3 regions of the Nocardia sp. NPDC004573 genome follow, and region 3 is predicted to be linked to each of the others. Evidence: riboswitches for the same ligand, from Rfam matches in the RefSeq annotation. Region 3 holds a riboswitch; each other region holds the start of a gene.
The links. A riboswitch is a leader RNA that binds a small molecule or an ion and turns the genes downstream of it on or off. The one in region 3 is predicted to bind S-adenosylmethionine.
Positions count from the first base shown of each region.

Region 1 (5,603 bases), on a different contig from region 3:
CCCGCGACGGCGGTGGCCTGCGGTCAGTTCCTCGTGTTCGACAACGCCGCCTACCGCGCGGTGGGCGGTCACACGGCGGTGGCCGGGAGCGTCACCGAAGACCTCGACATCGCCCGTACGCTGCGGCGAGCCGGTCACTCCACCGCGCTGGCGACCGCGGGAGGGCTGGCGCGCACCAGGATGTATCGCGGTGCGGCCGAAGTGGACGCGGGCTACACCCGGTGGCTGTGGTCGGCCTACGACGGCACGATCGCGGGTGGAGCGGCGGTGGGACTCGTTGCGGCGCTTGCATATTGGTCGCCGCCCGTGGCGGCGATCGTCGGCCGGGGCGCGGTCCGCCGGATCGGCCTGATCGGCTGGCTCGCCGCCGTCGCCGGGCGACTGCTGGCCCGGTCGACCGAAACCGGCGGCCCCGTGAGCCGCGCGGATGTGGCGGCCGCCGTGGCACATCCGGTGTCGGTGGCGGCGTATCTGCTGCTGTGGGCGCGTTCGCATCGGGCCCGTCGCCGCGGCACGGCGCGCTGGAAAGGTCGCTCGCTGACCTGAGCGGCCGCGCCGCGGCCCGCGGAACTCACGGCACCGCGGTGATTCCGACCGTCGGCAAGAACATGCAGGACTTGGCGCCGTTGTGCACCGTGCCGAATACCGCGGCGAGAACGGTGCCCTTGCCGGTGTCCACCGGGACCGCGCGCACCCCACCCATCGGGAGGGACGCGACCAGGAAGTCCCGGATCGCCTGCTCGGCCGCGGGCCGCAGGTCCGCGGGAACGGCCGCGGGGATCATCGAGCGGGCGACCTCCGGCAGCGGCCCCATGGCCGCCGTGCCGCCGCGGCCGGTGCTCAGGTTGAGCCATGCCACCTGCATGCCCCCGGTGTTCGAGCCGTCCGGTCCGAGACCGTAGGGCACGAAGGTGAACATGGCCTGCCCCGCTTTGACGGCGCTGAGGTCTTGGCCGGGAATCTGCACGGTGTTCTTCGGCCAGGGCCCCGGGATGGCGCCCGCCACGGCAGGAGCCAGACCGGCCGTGGTGTTGTCGAGGCAGAATGCCGACGCGCTCGGATAGGCGAAGGGCTGGATACCGAGGGCGCGCAGCGCGTCGATCGCGGCTTGGTAGGCGCCGAACAGGTCACCGGGGGCGGCGACCGGCACGGAGTGTTCGGAGAACGCGGGAAGCGCGGCATCCGGAGCCGCGAACGCGGTGGCCGGGCCGGCGAGCGCGAAGACGATGGAACTGGTCGCGACAGCGGACAACTGGGTCAGACGGCGCAATATGGTCACGAAACCTCCTCATCGGCGGAACGATCGAGGGGCACAGTACTCCGGCAAACGCCTCCAACAGCCCGGATTTGGCATAGCAATTTCTTGGCGAGTCCTGTTTGCCCGGAACGAACTTCCGCGTGCCCGACCGGCGTTCCCCGGCGCTGGCGATAGTCGTATGCTGCATCGGGCCGCCGGATCCCGCCACCGCACGCTCGCCTCCGCGACGCGACCAGGCCCCACGCCGCCCGCGAGCGATCAGCGTATCCCTGGTTACTCCCAAGATCCGAGGCATCGGCGTCGGCAAGGTCTACGCTCACGCTGATTACTTCCCTTGTTCCGGCCTTCCCTTGCTGGGCATCATGATTCGGCTCGCCCCCGACATTCGTTGCCGAGGGTTCGGCGCCAACCATCCAGAGCGACCGAGAGACCTGGCTCGTCGACGTCGCAGCAACCCCCCGGTCACCGGGTGCGGGTGCTTCCGCCGGGATCGATGGAGGAACGAAGTGATCATCGAGGACCCGTCGTGAGCGCGTCCACGGCACCTGACGCCGCCCCCGAAACCCGCGCGCCCATGGAGCCGGACCAGGCCGCCGCCCCGTCCCCGCGTCCGCCCATTCCGGCACGACGCCCACACACCAAGAAGGGCAACGGGCTGATCACCGCCGTGCAGCACGCGCTGGCCCACGCCATCGAGCACGGCGCCTACCAGCAGGTGATCGACCGCTGGGGCCTGCGGAGCGAGACGGTCACCGAATCGCGGATCAACCCGCCCGGACTGCCGAAGAAGCGCTGAGCCGATGACACACCCCGCCCAGGGCGAGCCGTTCGCCCGCACCGAAGTATCTGGAGTTGCCCCGTGACCCGAACCCGTCACCGAATCGTCGCGCTGGCCTGCGCGCTCGCCGCGGCCACCACCGTGGCCGCCTGCGGCAGTGATTCGGCCGCGCCCGGCGGCGACGCGGGCCCGCCCCAGCCCGGCGGCACCCTGCGCTACGGCCTGTCCCAGGCGCCGACCTGCTCGGATCCCGCCCAGGCGGGCACCAACCAGACGCTGTACGTCACCCGGCAGATCGTGGACTCGCTGACCGACCAGGACCCGGCCACCGGCGAGCTGAAGCCGTGGCTGGCCCAGAGCTGGGAGGCGAGCCCCGACGCGAAGGTCTTCACCTTCCATCTCGTCGACGGCGTCACCTTCAGCGACGGCACGCCGCTCACCGCCGAATCAGTGCGCAACACCTTCGACTCGGTCGTGAAGCTCGGCTCGGGCAAGGCGCCGCTGGGCAGCAGCTACCTCACCGGCTACGTCGGCACCACGGCCGTGGACCGGCTCACCGTCCGGGTGGAGTTCAGCAAGCCCAACGCACCGTTCCTGCAGGCGTCCTCGACCGCCGCGCTCGGCATCCAGGCCGACGTGACCACGGCCGAGCCGGCCGAGCAGCGCTGCCTCGGCGACAACGTGGGCAGCGGACCGTTCACCTACGCGGCCTACCGCCAGGACGCTTCGGCGACGCTGGTCAAGCGCACCGGCTACCGCTGGGGTTCGGCGGTGTTCGCCCACCGCGGCGAGGCCTACCTGGACAAGATCGAGTTCACCGTGGTGCCCGAATCCGGGGTGCGCACCGGCAGCCTCGCTTCCGGGCAGCTGGACGCGATCAGCGACGCGCTGCCGCAGGACGCCCCGCAGATCGAGGCGGCGGGCGGCCGGGTGCTCAGCACCGCCAACCCGGGCGTGCCGTTCGGTCTGCAGCCGAACGTCACCCGCGGGCCGTTGCGCGATCCGGCGGTGCGCCAGGCGCTGCTGCCCGCGATCGATCGCAGGCAACTGGTGGACACCGTCCTCGGCCCGCAGTTCAAGCCCGCCACCAGCACGCTGGCCGGCACCACCCCCGGCTACACCGACCTCTCGGCACGCCTGGCCTACGACCCGGCGAAGGCGCGCACCATCCTCGACCAAGCCGGGTGGGTCCCCGGCGCGGACGGCATCCGGGCGAAGAACGGTGCGCGATTGTCGTTCTCGGTGCTGTTCAGCCAGGTGTTCGCGGGCAACCAGGCGATCCTCGAACTGGTGCAGCAGCAGCTGCGGCAGGTCGGCGTCGAGTTGAAGCTGGACCTGGTATCGGTGGCCGAGACCACGGCGCGGCAGAACAGCAAGGACTTCGACACCTCCTACGGCAACACCACCCGCGCCGACGGCGACATCCTGCGCACGTCCTTCGGCCTCGACGGCCGCAATCTCAACGCGCGCGGCCCCATCCCCTCGTTGGACGACGCGCTGAACGGCCAGGTCAGCACCACTGACACCGCGACACGCAACAGGCTCATCCGTACCGCGCAGGAACAGGTGCTCGACGCCGGACTGCAGATTCCGACCGTCGAGCTGTCCCAGGCGATCGGGGCGGGCGCGAACACGCGGGATCTGAAGTTCGAAGCCTCGGCGCGATTGCAGTTCTTCGACACCTGGCTGAGCGGACGCTAGCCATGGCACGCTATCTGGCCCTGCGGGCCTTGCAAGCGGTCTGGGTGCTGTGGGCGGCGTTCACGCTCTCGTTCGTGGTGCTCTACCTGCTGCCCGCCGACCCGGTCTCGATCGCGGCCGACGGCGGCGGCTCGGGCACACCGGTGGACAAGGCCGCCATCGCCGAGTTGCAGGCTCGCTACGGACTGGATCGGCCGCTGTGGGACCAGTATTGGACCGCGCTCGCGCACGCCGCGCGCGGCGATCTCGGACATTCCATCGCCACCGGGCAGCCGGTCACCGGCGCGATCGGCGACGCGCTGCCCGCCACCCTCGCACTGACCGGCGCGGCGCTGCTCTTCGCGGTCGCCGGAGGCGTGGCGCTGGCGGTCGCGGCCACCCAGACCCGGCGGCCGTGGCTGCGTAACGCCTTGGCCGCGCTGCCGTCGCTGGGCGTCGCGGTGCCGACCTTCTGGACGGGACTGCTCCTGCTGCAGGTGTTTTCGTTCCAGTTGCGGCTGGCGCCCGCGTTCGGCGGGCACGGGTTCGCCGGCACGGTGCTGCCCGCGCTCACCCTGGCCCTGCCGATCGGCGCGGTCATCGCGCAGGTGCTCACCGCCGGACTCGAAGCAACCTGGCGGCAGCCGTTCGTGGACGTGGCGCTGGCCAAGGGCGGATCGCGCTGGTGGGTGCAACGCACGCACGTGCTGCGGCCGGCCAGCGTGCCCGCGTTCACCATCGCGGGAGTCCTGGTCGGCAACATGCTCGCCGGATCGGTGGTGGTGGAGACGGTGTTCGCGCGCCAAGGCGTCGGCAGGCTGACCCAGACCGCGGTGCTGGCGCAGGACATCCCGGTGGTACAGGGCATCGTGCTGCTCACCTCGGTGGTGTTCGTCAGCGTGAATCTCGCGGTCGACCTGCTGTATCCGCTGCTCGATCCGCGCATCGCCGCCCGCTCCCCGGCCGTGAGCGGCGAGTCCGAGCAGGCTGCCGCCGACACCGCCGAGGAGGCGATCATCCGTGCCTGACGTCACTTTCGTCAGCCCTGCCGCCGGATCGGGGAACGGCGCGCCGTTCACCGAGGAGGTGTGGATTCGTGGTTGACGTCACCGAGGAACAGCGCCGCGCGGTGCTGCCCGGCTTGCGGCGGCCCACCGTGAGCTGGAAGCGGGTGCGCGGGAACGCGGGCGTGCTGGTCGCGAGCGCCGTCGCACTGCTGGCGCTGGGGTGGGCGCTCGCACCGTCGGTCTTCGCCGGCGGCGACCCGCTGACCGGCGTGCCCGCGCAGAAATTGCAGGGCCCCGGCGCCGAACACTGGTTCGGCACCGACAATCTCGGACGCGACCTGTACACCCGGATGGTGCACGGAGCCGGTCTCTCGCTGACCGCCACCCTGGCCGCCGTCGGCATCGCGCTCGTCGCCGGGTCGCTGCTCGGGCTGCTGGCCGGCGCGATCGGCGGCGTGGTCGACGCCGTCGTCATGCGGCTGGTCGACGTGCTGCTTTCGGTGCCCGCGCTGCTGCTGTCGCTCGCGCTGGTCACCGCGCTCGGCTTCGGCACCGGCAACGTGGCGGTCGCGGTGGGCGTTTCGCTGGTGGCCAACTTCGCGCGCGTGATGCGCTCGGAAGTGCTGCGGGTCCGTCAGGCGGTGTACGTGGAGGCGGCCCACGCCGCGGGCGTGCGCTGGTACACGGTGCTCGCCAGGCACGTGCTGCCCAATTCGGTCCAGCCCGTCCTCGCCTTGGCCGCGGTCGAGTTCGGCATGGCGGTGCTGGCCGTGTCGGCGCTGAGCTTCCTCGGTTACGGCGCGAAACCGCCCACCCCCGAGTGGGGCACGTTGATCTCCGAGGGCCGCAACTACCTCGCGACCGCGTGGTGGATGACCAC
Region 1 covers NZ_JBSGDA010000008.1:46,959-52,561, forward strand. The annotation lists gene ACWEKR_RS15025 (glycosyltransferase) at 1-546, shown strand, start outside; gene ACWEKR_RS15030 (hypothetical protein) at 572-1,279, opposite strand; SAM riboswitch class I at 1,665-1,758, shown strand; gene ACWEKR_RS15035 (hypothetical protein) at 1,785-2,054, shown strand; gene ACWEKR_RS15040 (ABC transporter substrate-binding protein) at 2,118-3,737, shown strand; gene ACWEKR_RS15045 (ABC transporter permease) at 3,740-4,744, shown strand; gene ACWEKR_RS15050 (ABC transporter permease) at 4,888-5,603, shown strand, end outside.
Region 1: it holds a riboswitch for S-adenosylmethionine, as region 3 does, so the genes downstream of both, ACWEKR_RS15035 (hypothetical protein) here and metX (homoserine O-acetyltransferase MetX) in region 3, are expected to answer to the same signal.

Region 2 (5,603 bases), on a different contig from region 3:
CGACTGACTCGCGCGAATCACGTCGGGCGCGTACCCCGCTGCCGGTGCCCGCGAGTCGCCGGTCCGGCGTTGTGCCGACGGTCGGGCAACGTATGCCGCCACTCGCCGACCGGGGTGGGGCGTAGTTTCGTGGTGTGACCGACGCACCACGACCCGAGACGGATCTGCGGGTCCCCGATGATCTGAGCGGCATCACCGCGGAGCAATATCGCGCCTCCATGCGCCACTACCCGGCCGGCGTCACCGTCGTCACGTTGACTTCGCCACGGGGGCCGGTCGGCTTCACCGCGACCTCCTTCGCCTCGCTGTCGCTGGACCCGCCGCTGGTGTCGTTCAACATCGCGCACACCTCCTCCAGCTTGTCCGCCATGCTGGACGCCGCGTCCGTCGTGATCCACTTCCTCGGCGAACACCAGCAGCACCTGGCCCACCGGTTCTCCCGGACCGCCGAGGAGCGTTTCACCGACCGCAGCCTGTGGACGACACTCGACACGGGCGAACCGGTCCTGCACGGCACTCCCATCTGGCTGCGCGCCACCGTGCACCAGTTGATCCCCATCGGCGACCACACCTTCGTCGTCGGCTTGGTCACCCGAGTCCACGACAACACCGATGAGAAGCCCGCCGCCGCGCCACTGCTGTACTACAACGGGCGCTACTACCGGCCGACCGCCCTCGGCGACTGACCCCGGGCGTCCTCAGCCGACGAGGCAGGGAGCCGCGCCGGTGGGGGCGGTGGAGGTGAAGGGACGCGTTTCCGGGGTGGGGTTCCAGACGCCGTTCTCGGCGGCGTAATCCCAGGCGGGGCCCGTGCGCGCCAGGGTGGCGATCGCCTCGATCAGGCGGTCCACGTCGGCGGACGTGGTGCCGAGGCCGATGCTGGCGCGCAGCGCGCCGTCCAAGCCGAGGCGGGTGAGCAGGGGGTGGGCGCAGAAACGCCCGTCGCGGACGCCGATGCCGTGTTCGGCGGAGAGATAGGCGGCGACGTGGCCGGGAGCGAAGTCGTCGAGGGTGAACGCGACGATGCCGACGGAGTCGAGGCTGTCGATCCAGATGCGCAACAATCGGACGCCGGGAATCGCGGCCAAGCCGTCGCGGAGGCGGTCGGCGAGCCGGTGTTCCTGCGCGACAAGGGTTTCGGCGGCGATGGCACAGAGCGCATCACAGGCGGCGGCCAGCGCGGCGGCGCCGAGCACGTTCGGCGATCCGGCTTCGTGCCGCTGCGGCGCCTGCGCCCATTCGGCCTCGTCGGTGCGCACCTCGCGGACCGCGCCGCCGCCCGCCAGATAGGGCCGCGCCGCGTCGAGCCAATCCCGCTTGCCCACCAGCACACCCGCGCCGAACGGCGCGTAGAGCTTGTGCCCGGAGAACGCCAGATAGTCGATCCCGGTGTCGCGCAGACTGATCCGCCGATGCGGCGCCAGCTGAGCCGCGTCCACGAGGATCCGGGCGCCGCACTGGTGCGCGATGGTGGCCAGCCGCTCCAGCGGCAGCACCTCGCCGGTCACGTTCGACGCACCGGTCACCGCGAGCAATGCGGCGGGCCTGCTGCACAGTTCGGCGACCAGCCTGCCGATGGTCTCCTCGACCGTGTCGGCGGCCTGCACCACGCGCCTGCCTCGCCTGGTCCAGGGCAGGAAGTTGGCGTGGTGCTCGATGTCGAGCACCACCGTGTCGCCGGGGACGCAGGACGCGAGCAGGTTCAGCGAGTCGGTGGTGTTGCGGGTGAAGACCACCACCTGATCGTCGGCGGCGTCGAGAAAGCGGGAGACCGACCCGCGGGCGGCCTCGTAGCACTCGGTGGAGATCCGGGAGGCGTATCCCGCGCCGCGGTGCACGCTGGCGTAGAACGGCAGCAGCTGCTGCACCCGGTCGGTGACCTGGGCCAATGCCGGCGCGCTTGCCGCGTAGTCGAAGTTGGCGTAGGTGGCGGTTCCGCCCTGCACCAAGGGCACGCGCAGTTCGTCACCGGAGACTCGGGCGAGTGCGGCGCAGGTGTTGTCGACAGCAGTAGTCATCACGTGAATCCCGTCGGCTAGAGGACCCGCGATCGAATGATTCATCGAGTCCGCGCTTGCCGCGCCCGGTCGGGCGGCGGCCGGGTCGTCACCCGGAGCACCCCACCGCGGAGGGGGGTTGCCGGCCAGCAAGCCGGGGCTTCGCGCTGGCACTCATGACCTGACCCGAGAGTGGCAGACGCGCCCCGGCACTGTCAACCACATTGGACCCCGAGTCCGCACGAGCACCGCGTGGAGATAACCACCGCGCGCGAGCCATTACAAGCACCCCCACGATGACACGCGAGCCGCGCCCGCCGCGGGATTCGTCGCGTCGCTCGGCAACCGGGGGCCGCGCGGACGGCATACTCCCGCGCGGTTCGCTCGGCGGTTACCGCGGGGCCGCTGCGACCCCGACGCGAGTGCGATTCCGCGCGGCGTGACTTCCTGGCGCCCTCGTCGGATCCGCTTGGGCCGACCGATCCGATCGGCGTCGGGCTGCTCGGACTCCCTCCGCGACCGGCTGAAACATACGTCGCCGCGAGCCCGGACACAGGGGGTAGTTCACGTCCGCTTCGATGAGCGGAATCACACTTTCGATTCAGCGATCTCCCGGCGAACCCGAAGGCGAACCCCCGACCAGCGAGTTGCCCTGCCGGAGCGGCAAATACCCGGCCCACCTGCAACAACGAGCACGCGACCGGCCGATCCGACGGCCAGTCCGGTGAACAACAAACGACGACAACCCCGGGTACCGTGGACAACTGGCCAACGCGGCGTTTGCCCTTTGGTAACCCAGATATGACACAACAACGGGAAGTGTGAGGCAAGTCGATGGGAGGTGCGCAGAGCACCATGCTCGAGACAGACGTCGACGCGCCGGCGCGCCCGTTGTCGCGCGGCGACCGCGCACCCGAACCGAGAACGCTCGTCGACATCCTGACCGCGACGGCGCTCGCCCATCCCGACGCCCCCGCCATCGATGACGGCGAGGTGGTGCTGTCCTATCTGGAGCTGGTCGTCGAGATCGAGAAGACCATGGCCCGTCTCGCCACGGCGGGCGTGCGACCGGGCGATCGGGTCGGCGTGCGCATGCCCTCGGGCACCCGCGGCCTCTACGTGACCATCCTCGCCGTCCTGTACTCCGGCGCCGCGTACGTGCCGGTCGACGCCGACGACCCGGACGAGCGCGCGCAGCTGGTCTTCGGCGAGGCGCAGGTCACCGCGATCGTGACCGCGGCGGGCATCCAGACCACGGCCGCGGGCATCCGCGCGGCCGAGCAACAGCGCGAGCAAACCTGGTCGGCACTGCCCAGCCCCGGCGACGACGCCTGGATCATCTTCACCTCCGGTTCCACCGGCACGCCGAAAGGCGTTGCCGTCACCCACCGCAACGCGGCCGCCTTCGTCGACGCCGAAGCCGACCTGTTCCTCCGCGATGCTCCGATCGGTCCCGGTGACCGGGTGCTCGCGGGGCTCTCGGTCGCGTTCGACGCGTCCTGCGAAGAGATGTGGCTGGCCTGGCGCAACGGCGCCTGCCTGGTGCCTGCCCCGCGCGAGTTGGTGCGCACCGGCGCGGATCTCGGTCCCTGGCTGGTGCGGCGGGAGATCAGCGTGGTCTCGACCGTCCCGACCCTGGCGGCGACCTGGCCGGTGGAGGCCCTGGAGGCGGTGCGCCTGCTCATCTTCGGCGGCGAGGCCGTACCGCCGGAACTCGCCGAGCGTCTGGCGAGCAGCGGCGATTCGGCGCGCGAGGTGTGGAACACCTACGGCCCCACCGAAGCCACGGTCGTCGCCTGCGCCGCACGGTTGGACGGCCGGTGGCCCATCCGGATCGGCCTGCCGCTCAACGGCTGGGACCTGGTCGTGGTGGACCAGGCGGGTAACCCGGTGGCCGAGGGTGAATCCGGGGAATTGGTCATCGGCGGCGCCGGTCTGGCGCGCTATCTCGACCCGGTCAAGGACGCCGAGAAATACGCGCCACTGGCCTCCGTCGGCTGGGAGCGCGCGTACCGCAGCGGCGACCTGGTGCGCAACGACAGCGCCGGCCTCGTTTTCCTCGGCCGCGCCGACGATCAGATCAAGCTGGGTGGGCGGCGCATCGAACTCGGCGAGATCGACAACGCCCTGCAGCATCTGCCCGGCGTCACGGGCGCGGCGGCGGCCATTCGAACCACCAAGGCGGGCAACAAGCTTCTGGTCGGCTATCTGACCGGGCCCGGCCCGGACTTCGATGCCAAGGCCGCGCGTGCCGTCCTCGCCGAGCGTCTTCCGGCGCCGCTGGTGCCCCGGCTCGCGGTCGTGGACGAGCTGCCCACCCGTACCTCCGGCAAGGTCGACCGGGACGCGCTGCCGTGGCCGCTGCCCAACGCCGCCGAGGACGACGACAACGAGCTGACCGGCACGGCCCTGTGGGTCGCCGGACTGTGGGACGCCATCCTCGGCGCGGAGGCGAGCGACCTCGACGCGGACTTCTTCGACCTGGGCGGCGGTTCCCTCGCGGCGGCGCAGCTGGTCACCGCGCTGCGCGAACGGTATCCGCAGATCGCCGTCGCCGACGTCTACGACCATCCCCGCCTCGGCGCGCTGGCCGACCTGCTGGAGCAGACCACGCCCGCGGTGGCGGTCGCCGAGCGCACGGTGCGGCCGACGCCGGTGCTCGCGCAAGCCGCGCAGGTGCTCGCCACCATCCCGCTCACCACACTCACCGGCCTGCAATGGCTGACCTGGCTGGCGATCGTCGGCAACATCGCCGCTTGGTCCGGCTCGCTGCCGTGGCTGCCGCAGCTGTCCTGGTGGTGGACACTGACCGCGTTCCTGCTGTTCATCTCACCGCCCGGCCGCATGGCGATCTGCGTGGCCGGCGCGCGACTGCTGCTGCGCGGCATCCGGCCGGGCCGCTATCCGCGCGGCGGTTCGATGCATCTGCGGCTGTGGGCGGCCGTCCGTCTCTCCGAGGCCAGCGGCGCCGAGAACCTGTCCGGAGCGCCGTGGATGGTGCCGTTCGCTCGCGCGCTCGGCGCGAAGATCGGCAAGGGCGTCGACCTGCACAGCCTTCCGCCGGTCACGGGGATGCTCGAGCTCGGCGACGGATGCAGCGTGGAACCCGAAGTCGACCTGTCCGGATACTGGATCGACGGCGACGTGGTGCATCTGGGCCCGATCACCGTCGGCCCCGGCGCGGTGGTCGGCTCGCGTTCGATTCTGCTGCCCGGCACGAAGATCGGCAGGAACGCCGAGGTGGCGCCCGGTTCGGCGGTGTCAGGCAAGGTGAAGGCCGAACAGGAATGGGCCGGTTCGCCCGCGGTGAAGGTCGGCAAGGCCCAGCACCGCTGGCCCGCGCACACGCCCGATCGAGCCCGGCACTGGGTCGCGATCTTCGGCGTCACGTCGATGGCGTTGGCCGCCATGCCCATTCTCGGCATCGGCGCCGGTGGCGCGTTCCTGGCCTGGTTCGTTCGCGACACCCGCACCCTGGCGGGCGGCGCCGCGCGCGCGTTCGCCGTCCTCCCCCTCGCCACGCTGCTCAGCCTGGGCGTCTACGCGGCGGCGACCATCGTCGCGGTCCGCCTGCTGAGCATCGGCCTGACCGAGGGTTACCACCCG
Region 2 covers NZ_JBSGDA010000014.1:45,473-51,075, reverse strand. The annotation lists gene ACWEKR_RS21730 (YbaK/EbsC family protein) at 1-7, shown strand, start outside; gene ACWEKR_RS21725 (flavin reductase) at 135-686, shown strand; gene ACWEKR_RS21720 (aminotransferase class V-fold PLP-dependent enzyme) at 699-2,018, opposite strand; SAM riboswitch class IV at 2,066-2,179, opposite strand; gene ACWEKR_RS21715 (Pls/PosA family non-ribosomal peptide synthetase) at 2,853-5,603, shown strand, end outside.
Region 2: it holds a riboswitch for S-adenosylmethionine, as region 3 does, so the genes downstream of both, ACWEKR_RS21720 (aminotransferase class V-fold PLP-dependent enzyme) here and metX (homoserine O-acetyltransferase MetX) in region 3, are expected to answer to the same signal.

Region 3 (5,603 bases):
CTCTGCTCGCCCAGGCCCTCGGCTACCGCTCGGTGCAGCAGGTCGTGTATCGGGGCATGCCAGGACATATCGACGCCCGACTCCGCGGCGAGTCGCTCGTCGTCGCCGATCGCGTTGTGGAACAGCGCGATCGACGAGCCGAGCCGGGTGTAGTCCTCGCTGTCGATCTCCTCGGCCATGACCGGCAGCAGTGACTCGATCATCTGTAGCCATTTGATCGAATACGGCACCATTGTGCGTGCTGTCAGACCGCGCGCGGACAGTATCGCTGCGCCTTCGAAGAATCCGAGCAGTGTGGGCAGAAGTGTTGCGCCGACCGCAGATTCGTAGAGAGCGGCCAGGTCCGGTTCGGCACCCAGATGGACGAGTTCACCACCGAGCACTCGCAGTGTTTCCTTGTGCTCGTCGAAGATGTCCGGTTCGCCGCCGAAGTACAGCAGTGTGTCCGGCTTCCCGACGGCCGCAGGTACGTTCTTGATCGCGCCACCGAGGAAACGCGCTCCTCGGCCGGCGGCCCACCGCGCGAAGTCTCGCGCGTCGGCCGGGGTGCCGCTGTTGAGAGTGATCAGCGTTCGCCCGTTCAGCTCGGTGTCGGCAGCGGTCAAAGTGTCGCGGGTCGCTTGAAACGTGGTCAGGCAGGTGATTATCAGCGGGCTGGCGGTGATGGCATCGGCGACGGCGAGCTGTTGACGCGCGCCCACGGCCACCAGCGCAGACGCTCGCTGCGGGCTGCGATTCCACACGGTGGTCGAATATCCCGCCGCGAGAAGAGCCTCTGCGAGGGCGTAACCCATCGAACCCGTGCCGAGCACGGTCACCGCGGTTGTCCGATCGTTCATGCGACTCCCCTCGCGCGCTGTGCCCGTAGGGCTCACGGCTTCCTGACCACGACCGAGTGTTTGCTCAGCCCGCGACGACGACAAGTACGCACTTTCGACACCAGTTCCGCACGTTCAGGTAAGCGCCCAGGTGGCCGGGAGTGGAACCCGGCCCAAGTGACCGGAGTCACCATCGGCCGTCGCCATCGAGGCGGTCGCCATGGGCGCGACAGCCAAGCTCGCGGAACCTCCGGCGGACCGGACGCGGGCAGGTCTGCAAGAATCGGGGCGTGACCGATGCCGACATGCCTGTCGCCAGGCGACGCAGTCCGGGGGCGGAGTTCTTGCGTTCCCATCTGCCGATGGTGGTTGTGACGCTGGTCATCGTGGTGGCGGTGGTTTTCGTCGCGTCCGATCGGTGGCGGCGCGGGGCGTTCTTCTTCGGGGGGGCGACGTTGCTGGCGGCGGCGTTCCGGCTGTGCCTGCCGACCGCGCGGGTGGGGCTGCTCGCGGTGCGCAGCAAGCCCTTCGACGTCGGCGCGCTGACCCTGCTCGGATCGAGCATCCTGTTTCTCGCGGCCACGATCAACACGCTCGGCGTCGGCTGAGGCGCGGGCGACCCGGCCGGGCCGGGCCGCCCTGGCGATCAGCGGGCAGCGGGATATCGCTCGGCGAAAACAGTTCGCGCGCGCGGGCGGCGCCCGGGGTGGGGCGGGACGGTGTCGCTGTAGCCGATGGTGACCAGCACCGCGATGGCGAGATCGTCGCGGTCGCCGATGCCGATGGCTTGTTTCACGAGCGTGGGGTCCCAGCCGTTCATCGGTGCCGAGGCCAATCCGAGACCGGTGGCGGCGAGCATCGCGTAGGTGGCGGCGATCATCGCGTTCTTGACGGCGTTCTCCCGTAGCAGCCCGTGCCGCTCCAAGGTCAGGTACTCGGCGCGCGCGTCGAACATAGCGGTGAACTCGGCGTTCCACGCGCCGTTGCGGCCGGCCAGTTCGGCGATGTCGGCGTTGGCCGCTCGCCAGGCGGCGGCATCGGCGACGAAGACCAGCACCACCGGCGCCTCTGTGGGTTGCGGCTGACCGAACGCCGCCTCCGACAGCGCGGCGCGGCCGGATTCACTCGTCACCACCACGATCGACCGGTCTTGCATGTTCCATGCGCTCGGCGCTTGCATCGCCAGCTCGAGCAACTCCTCGATCAGCTCGGGTGCCACCGGATCGGAGCGGTAGTGGCGCACCGTGCGACGCCCGCGGATCGCGTCGGCCACCGAAAGTGTTTGCGTTTCCATATTTCTAACTATCGGAGAGTCACACTCTCTTAGGAAGAAGGCACTAATCGGTGCGCTACACTCCAATAGGTGTCCACCTATGTCGAAAGCTCCGGCCTGCCCGCCGACGTGTACTCCGCGAAGTGCCCGACGCGGGAGATTCTCGACCACATCGCGGGCAAGTGGACGGTGCTCATCATCGACGCGCTCGCCGACGGCACCCTGCGCTACACCGATCTGCGCCACCGCATCGATGGGATCTCCCAGAAGATGTTGACGCAGACGTTGCGGCAACTCGAGAACGACGGATTCGTCACTCGCACAGTGCATCCCACCATCCCGCCGCGGGTGGACTACACGCTCACCGAACTCGGCCACAGTCTGCGCACGCCGATCGCCGCGCTGCGGGAATGGATCGAAACCAACATCAACCTGATCGAATCCGCGCGGCGGCGCGCGGCGCTCTGAGCGCAAGGCGACGCGGACAGCGCCCGGAACGCCGCCGGGCACTGTGCGGCGATCGACGGCCGGGCCGAACCGCTCAGCGTTCGGGCCGCACCACGGCGCGCGCCAGGCGCATGGTCTCGGTCAGCAGCTTCGACACCGCCGCCGCCTCGGTGAGGAATCCGTCGTGCCCGTCGCGCGAGTGCACGACGTCCAGCCCGTCGCAGCCGGGCAGCAGATCGGCGAGTTCCTGCTGGGTCCGCAGCGGGTACAGCCGGTCGGAGTCGACGCCGCCGACCACGCACGGCACCGGCGTCGCCGCGAGCGCCGCCTCGATGCCGCCCCGGCCGCGACCGACGTCGTGACGGTTCATCGCCTCGGTCAGCAGGACGTAGGTGGCGGGATCGAAACGCTTGCACAGCTTTTCGGCCTGATGGTCGAGGTAGCTCTGCACGGCGTAGCGGCCGCCGTGCCACGGGTCCTCGTCGTCCTGAGGCTTGTTCTCGAACCGGTGATCCAGCTCGAATTCGGTGCGGTAGGTCAGGTGCGCGATCCGGCGGGCCAGGGCCATGCCCGTCGTCGGGGCGCGGCCGGTGCCGTGATAGTCGCCGCCCTGCCAGTCCGGATCGGCCTTGATCGCCGCGATCTGGGTGGTCTGGGTGCCGATCTGGTCGGCGGTGGCGCGGGCGCCGACCGCGAGCACCAGTGCCGCGGCGACCCGCTCCGGCGCCCCCACCATCCACTCGAGCACCCGCATGCCGCCCATCGACCCGCCGACGACGGCGGCGAGCCGCTCGATGCCGAGCAGGTCGAACAGAGCCGCCTCGGCGGTCACCTGATCGCGGATGGAGATCTCGGGAAACCTCGCGCCCCAGGGCTTTCCGTCCGGGGCGAGGCTGGAGGGCCCGGTGCTGCCCTTGCAGCCGCCGAGCACGTTGGTCGCGATCACACACCATTCGTCGGTGTCCAGCGGCGCGCCCGGCCCGACCATGCCGTCCCACCAGCCGGGCATCGGGTGCACGTCGTCGGGCTTGCCGACGACATGGGAATCGCCGGTCAGCGCGTGTTCGACCAGTACCACGTTGTCCAGGCCGGGCGAGAGTTCACCCCAGCGCTGCACCGCCAAGTGGACGTCCGGGATGACCGCGCCGTTCTCCAGACGCACGTCCCCGATGGCGATGGTGCCGAGCCGCCCATCCGGAGGGGGCAGGGCGACGCCGGAGGTTCGTGCGTTCGCTTCGGTACCCACGGTCACGTCGCCGCCGTCGCTGAACCTGCGTGCGCATCCGCAATGTCCACGCTGCGGAAAGACCACTGCGCGGGCTCGGCCCCGGGCGCGGTGAATTCACTCATGGTTTGCTCCCAAGCAGGTGTTCGCCGGTACAGCAGGGGTTAGCGGTGTGTGGGTGACGAACAACAACACATGCCGGCGACCTCCTGTTACGCGCTTGCTCCCGGCTCTCGGGAGCCAGGTCATCACCCGGAGCACCCCACCGCGGCTGGAGGGTTGCCGACCAGCGAGCCGGGGCTTGGCGCTGGTACTCATGACCTGCCCGGCATCATAACCGGCGGCGGTCAGCGCCCGAAATCCTCCGTCGAACTCACCGGTCCGCGGCGCCCGGCGCCCCGCAGCAGGCGCGGACGAACTCATCGTAGGTCTCGGTGAACGCGGCGCGGCCCGCCCTGGCCGCGGCTGAAAGGTCCTCGTCCAGGAATGTGTCGTCCGAGCATTCCATGCCGATGTGGCCGATGAGTTGCCAGGTGCCGACGATGAGCCGCACGGGACGCGCGTCGGGTGTGGTGCCGAGACGCTCGGCGACCACCGCCGCGATCGCGGTGTTCTTGTCGTCGGCGTGTTCCATGCTGCGCGCGCTGACCGACGGGCTGCTGCGCAGGATGCGCTGTATCTGCTGGAACTGGCGGAACGACAGCGGATCGGCGTCGCCCGCCGCGGCGGCTCGATCGACCACGTGCAGGAACGCCGTGCGCAACGCCTCGAGTTCGTTGCCCGTGCGGGGCAGCTCGCGCAGCGTCTCGGCGATGGTACGGCCGAAGTCCTTTACCGGGCCGAGGACGATGTCCTCCTTGTTGTCGAAGTAGCGATTGATCGTGCGCGGTGAGACGTCCGCCACGTGGGCGATCTGCTCGATCGTGGTCGCGTCGAAGCCCTGCGTATCGCACAGATCCAAGGCGGCCGCGATGATGCGCAACCTCGTCTGCTGCTTCTTGCGTTCGCGCAGCCCTGTGGTCGGTGGGGCGCCCGCGGCGCGGGCGGCCGCTGCGCTCGCGCCCATCGGCGCCGATGACTCGAGCATGTGCCCATGCTAACGCAACCTGCTGCTTTTCTGTCCTTAACGGTCAAATGTCGTAATGCGACATTTTTCTCTTGACGACAAATGTCGCTCGATGACAGGATAGCTCGGACGACGAGGACGAGGAGATGACCGTGACGGAAACGGCAACGGCGGTGCCCGCGCCGCAAAAAGCGGCCGGTTCGGCGCGCTGGCTCGCGCTGGCAGTGATCGCATTGGCCCAGCTCATGGTGGTGCTGGACGCCACCATCGTGACCATCTCGCTGCCGTTCGCGCAGCGTGATCTCGACATCAGCGACGGCAACCGGCAATGGATGCTCACCGCCTACACGCTGATCTTCGGCGGCTTGCTGCTGCTGGGCGGCAGGCTGGCCGACTACCTCGGCAGGCGCCGGATCTTCATCATCGGCCTGATCGGTTTCGCGGGCGCTTCGGCGCTGGCCGGCCTCGCGCAGAACGGCGCGGAACTGTTCGCCGGGCGCGCGCTGCAAGGCGCGTTCGCCGCGCTGCTCGCCCCGGCGGCGCTGTCGCTGCTGTCGGTGACCTTCACCGAACCGGGTGAGCGGGCCACCGCGTTCGGCGTGTTCGCGGGCATCTCCGCGGGTGGCGCGGCGCTCGGCCTGATCGCGGGCGGCGCACTCACCGAATACGCGTCGTGGCGCTGGTGCCTGCTGGTCAACACCCCGATCGCGCTCATCGCGCTGTTCGGCGCGCTGGCCTGGGTCGCCAAGGACGTGCCCGCGCCGCGTAGTGGGG
Region 3 covers NZ_JBSGDA010000009.1:214,816-220,418, forward strand. The annotation lists gene ACWEKR_RS17235 (NAD(P)-dependent oxidoreductase) at 1-839, opposite strand, end outside; gene ACWEKR_RS17240 (DUF3017 domain-containing protein) at 1,124-1,426, shown strand; gene ACWEKR_RS17245 (nitroreductase family protein) at 1,465-2,112, opposite strand; gene ACWEKR_RS17250 (winged helix-turn-helix transcriptional regulator) at 2,182-2,559, shown strand; gene metX (homoserine O-acetyltransferase MetX) at 2,633-3,790, opposite strand; SAM riboswitch class IV at 3,975-4,085, opposite strand; gene ACWEKR_RS17260 (TetR/AcrR family transcriptional regulator) at 4,137-4,850, opposite strand; gene ACWEKR_RS17265 (MFS transporter) at 4,976-5,603, shown strand, end outside.